2 regions of the Brevibacillus ruminantium genome follow, and region 1 is predicted to be linked to the other one. Evidence: riboswitches for the same ligand, from Rfam matches in the RefSeq annotation. Region 1 holds a riboswitch; the other holds the start of a gene.
The links. Region 1 has a riboswitch for FMN ahead of NDK47_RS21760 (ECF transporter S component). Riboswitches for the same ligand answer to the same signal wherever they lie in the genome.
Positions count from the first base shown of each region.

Region 2: another riboswitch for FMN. It lies ahead of ribD (bifunctional diaminohydroxyphosphoribosylaminopyrimidine deaminase/5-amino-6-(5-phosphoribosylamino)uracil reductase RibD); the one in region 1 lies ahead of NDK47_RS21760 (ECF transporter S component).

Region 1 covers NZ_CP098755.1:4,422,178-4,424,567, reverse strand. The annotation lists gene NDK47_RS21770 (ABC transporter permease) at 1-534, shown strand, start outside; gene NDK47_RS21765 (hypothetical protein) at 643-795, shown strand; FMN riboswitch at 926-1,084, shown strand; gene NDK47_RS21760 (ECF transporter S component) at 1,437-2,036, shown strand; gene proS (proline--tRNA ligase) at 2,355-2,390, shown strand, end outside.
Region 2 covers NZ_CP098755.1:1,172,581-1,174,970, reverse strand. The annotation lists gene NDK47_RS05705 (riboflavin synthase) at 1-298, opposite strand, end outside; gene ribD (bifunctional diaminohydroxyphosphoribosylaminopyrimidine deaminase/5-amino-6-(5-phosphoribosylamino)uracil reductase RibD) at 283-1,413, opposite strand; FMN riboswitch at 1,516-1,664, opposite strand; FMN riboswitch at 1,765-1,916, opposite strand.

The sequences.
Region 1 (2,390 bases):
AACGAACGCTATATCATCCGCGGCGAAATGGACCGTGTCCTCACCCGGCCGCTCAATAATCTGGCCCAGGTTTGTCTGGAGTCGATTGCGCCGGACCGGATTTTTGGCGTGATAACCGGCTTGATCATCATGGGCTACGCTGCCATCCGGCTGGATTTGTCGTTCACCTGGTACGATCCGCTTCTGTTTGTCGGACTGGTCTTCAGCGGCATGCTGATCTATGGCGGGGTGTATACGGCAATTGCCGCCGTCAGCTTTTTCTCTGATTCACGCACCGGCATCTCGCCGATGATCTGGAATATTCAACAGTACGGACGCTATCCGGTCGACGTCTATAACAAAGTGATCCGGATTGTTCTGACCTATGTGCTGCCCTTTGCGTTTGTCGGGGTGTATCCGGCCGCTTACTTCCTGCGCAAAGAGACGTGGTACGTGTACGCCGCCTTTACGCCGGTTGTCGGGATTGTCTTTTTCAGCATCGGCCTGCTGGTCTGGAACTGGGGCGTGCGCAAATACAGCGGGGCGGGGTCATGACTCCGCTTCTTTCTGTTCATGCTAAATGGCTCATGCACTAACGAACACTAACGAATATAACCTTTCGAACGCGGAAAAAAATCTCAAGTCCAAAGGAGAGGCGATCCGATGTTTTTCTCCTGGTACTATGAAAAATTATTTTCAACCTTCATGGCGCTGTTGCCCGTTCTGATCATGCTTGCGCCGTTTATGATCGCAGAGCTTTGCAAACGGTTCCCGGGACGCGGAATGAGCGGAAAAGGGGAAAGCAGGCAGCGTTGATCTTGAAGTGGACAGGCTGCGGATGAAAAGAACGGTTGATCAGCCCGAGTCATCCGAAACTGTCCGGCTGCAAACTTCTGGCATTGTCAAAGCAGAGAAAGCCACTTATAATACTTGTGTATAACCACATACATTCCTTCGGGGCAGGGTGAAATTCCCGACCGGCGGTGATCGCTGTGCAGCATGCACGCGTAAGCCCGCGAGCCTCCTTGGTGCGACGCGAATCGGGAGTGCAGGATCTGGTGAGAATCCAGAGCCGACAGTACAGTCTGGATGGGAGAAGGATGACGACAGTACGTGATTTTTCTGCGTGCTTGTTTGCTTGTGCATGGGTATGACACCAGGGGGTTGTTGCCGATCAGCAATCCTTCTGTTTCCTGTACCTATGATGTGCAGGTCTCTTTCGTTATCTTTGCATGCCAGTCAAAGCCCTGAGTAGATGTTTACTCAGGGTTTTTTATTTGCGCAGGTGGACGCTGCGCGGACTTTTGGCGAGCAGGGACTATTAAAGCTTGTTAAAAAGCATAGCGGGCGTTTCGTAGGGGATTCCTGCGGGCAGGCAGAGAGCGAAAGCAAGCACAAAGGCACGGTTGCTGTTGCCATTCCTCAAGAAGGAAGAGAACAATGAGGAGATGGTACAGATGAAAGAAACCGCGATTTCCACATCGCATGCGACCCAGCGGCTGGTGACGATTCCTATGCTGGCGGCGGTCGCGTTTGTCTTGCAGTATCTTGAATTCCAGTTGCCGCTGATGCCTACATTTTTGAAGCTGGATTTCAGTACATTGCCCGGTTTGATCGGAGCCTTGATCTACGGTCCGATGGCGGGTGTGATTATCGAAGTGTTGAAAAATACGCTCCACATGCTGTTTAAAAATACGGACGGCCTCTTGATCGGCGAGCTGGCCAATATCGTAGCAGGCGCCAGCTTTATTGTGGCGGCGGTTTATCTGCAGCGTTTGGGGCAAGGAAGAAAAATGTTCATAGCCGGGCTTGCCATTGGTACCCTGCTGATGACGGCGGTGATGGCGGTAGCCAACGCCTATCTCCTGCTTCCTGCTTATGCAGCGCTGTATCAGGTTTCGCTGGAACAGTTGGTGGCCCAATTCCAGGCGGAGAGCGTATGGTCCCTGATTTTGTACGGCATTGTGCCGTTTAATCTGATAAAAGGCTTGCTGGTGTCGCTTGTCGCGTACCCGCTGTATGTCAAGCTGGCCCCAAGGCTGGGCTTGCGATCCTAAAAATTGACAATCCGAATTCTGTCTGCTACCATATTGCCCATAAAAGCAATGAACGGACCCGCAGGCGCGAGATGAGCCCCAGAGAGTCGACCCGAGGCTGGAAGGTCGATGCCCGAACGTACCTGCTCCCCATCCAGGAGCTGCTGGCGATGAGCCATGCCGGTGAACCCGCCGTTAACGGGCTTTGAGCGGACCGCAGGATGCACATGTGCAGCAGCGGTCAATCAGGGTGGTACCGCGGGAGTGTTTCCCCCGTCCCTTTTTGGGATGGGGGTTTTTTGCTTTTTTCCAAGTATGTCCACAAAGGAGCGAATCGCAGTGAAAGAGGAAAAATCATTCGTCAAAGAAATCACG
Region 2 (2,390 bases), 2.4 Mb from region 1:
CTGACACCAGATGGCCACCGAGACGCTCCCCCAATTTCATCGCCCGTTCCAGATTGACACGGTTCCCCGGCTGCAAAGCAGACAGATTGGTCACCTGCCAGGTCTCCGGCATGACATCCGCTTGAAAACGCGCCCGGGAAAAAGACGTAACGGTCAGACAGACGCCGTTGACCGCGATGCTGTCCCCCAGGCGGACATCCTCCACGACCTTGGAGGCACGAATGATCAGTTTGCAGGATCGATCATTGCTGGAAACCGTTTCGACTACGCCCACTTCTTCAATCAATCCCGTAAACATGTCGCACTCCCCTCTTCTTTCCAAACCGGATAGCCAGCAATGCACAGATCATGACCCCCGAATAGCTCCATCTCTACATCAGCCAGCGAAATCGCATCCTGCATGAACGACTGTCCCAAGCCCCCATAGGAAGCCGGCGCCGCTGCTCCGCCAACCAGCTTGCAGGAGAGGAAATGAACGACCTTTTGAACGGCCCGGGCATCCAGGAAAGAGCCGTTGACGGTTGCTCCCCCCTCGACTAACAGGGAGGAAATACCCCTTTTCCCCAGCTCAGCCAGCACTTGCTCGACGCTGACACGGCCAGCCAATCTAACTACCTCTGCCCCCAGGCTCTCCAGCTGTCTCTGCCGCTCCACAGGTGCTTGATCAGATGCAAAGAGCAAGGTTGGGGCGTGCCCATCCCGGAGAACACAGGCGGTATCCGGAATTCGCAAATGATTGTCCAGGATCACCCGCAGCGGCTGTCTGCCGGTAACCTGTCCCTGCTCGCGCGCCGTCAGTGCCGGATCATCCGCCAGTACCGTTTGCACGCCGACCAGAATAGCATCATGCTCTCTGCGAAGCTGGTGGACACGCTTGCGGGCCTCTTCGCCTGTAATCCAGCGGCTGTCACCTGTGCGGGTCGCGATTTTTCCATCCAGTGTGGAAGCCGTCTTCACTGTGACGAAAGGCGTCTGTTTCTGGATGTAGTGGAAAAACACTTCGTTTAGTTTTTTCGCCTGCACCGCGCCAACCCCCACAACTACGTCGACTCCCGCCTGCCGAAGAAGGCTGATCCCTTTGCCGGCAACGAGTGGATTGGGATCAGCCGCAGCCACGACTACCCGTGCGATCCCTGCCTCGAGCACAGCTTTGGCACAGGGCGGCGTTCTCCCGTAGTGACTGCACGGTTCCAGTGTGACGTATAAAGTAGCTCCTTTTGCAAGCTCACCAGCCATACGCAGGGCATGAACCTCTGCGTGCGGTTCCCCTGCTTTTACATGCGCCCCCATGCCGACAACCATTCCATCACGGACAATCACCGCTCCCACCACTGGATTGGGGCTGGTTTGTCCTTTCGTTGCGCGGGCCAGATCAAGCGCCAGCGACATATAGGACAAATCGCTTTCTGCCATCTCTTCCTCTCCTTTCCCATGAAAAATGCCCGTGAAGCACGCTTCAGGGCATAGGGAAAGAAACCTTTTGCTCTCCATTTTTTCAACAGAGAACACAGGCTGTGCTACCTTCTCCCATCCGGACTCTACCGTCGGCTCTGGACTTGCACCAGATCAGTCGCTTGCAGTGTCTGCTGCATGCGAGTCGCGGGCTCAGGCGCATTTGCGCCAATACCGCCGGTCGGGAATTTCACCCTGCCCTGAAGGTCTTCTATTCAGTTTTTAACAAGAAAAACCCCTGAAACTTACATTCAGGGGGCATAGAAGAAGAAGCCTTTCCACTTCGTTTTTTCAAACAAAGCCAAAGACTTGTTCCACCTTCTCCCATCCGGACTTTACCGTCGGCCTTGGAATTTCACCAAGTCAGTCGCTTGCAAAAAGCAGCTCTGCAAGCGAGTCGCGGGCTCGGACGTGCGTTCGTCATCACCGCCGGTCGGGAATTTCACCCTACCCTGAAGGTTGGCTATTCAGTTTCTTGCATTATACCATGCTTTTTCCGCGGCATTACACTTTTTTCTGGCAAGGGCCCGTTTCAGTGATTTAGCGGTTGGTGACATGGTATGTATTTCTGGAGGGAGAACAGATCGGGTCAGCTGTGGTACATGTGAACTACTCTCCACTTAGGCTAACGCCTAGAAGTGGGAGCTTCTCAAATCCACGACGAAAGTAACCTTTCGTCTCCTCGAGCGTTACTTCGGGTAGTCCCTACCCTAGATGTCCGACGTTTCGGAGTTCTTTTGTTACCTTGGATATTTTACGCATGGAAGGATAAGCTTGGTTTTCGCATTTTGTTTCTCCATGCAACCCCATATATCCAGTTATCAAAGAACATCATAAGTAGATTTTACCAAAGTGTCGGACAACTGAACAGGCAAAAGCCTGTCCTTGTCCAAAGTCGATTCATCCCCCACTTACAACCAAACGCTGTAAGGTTTTAG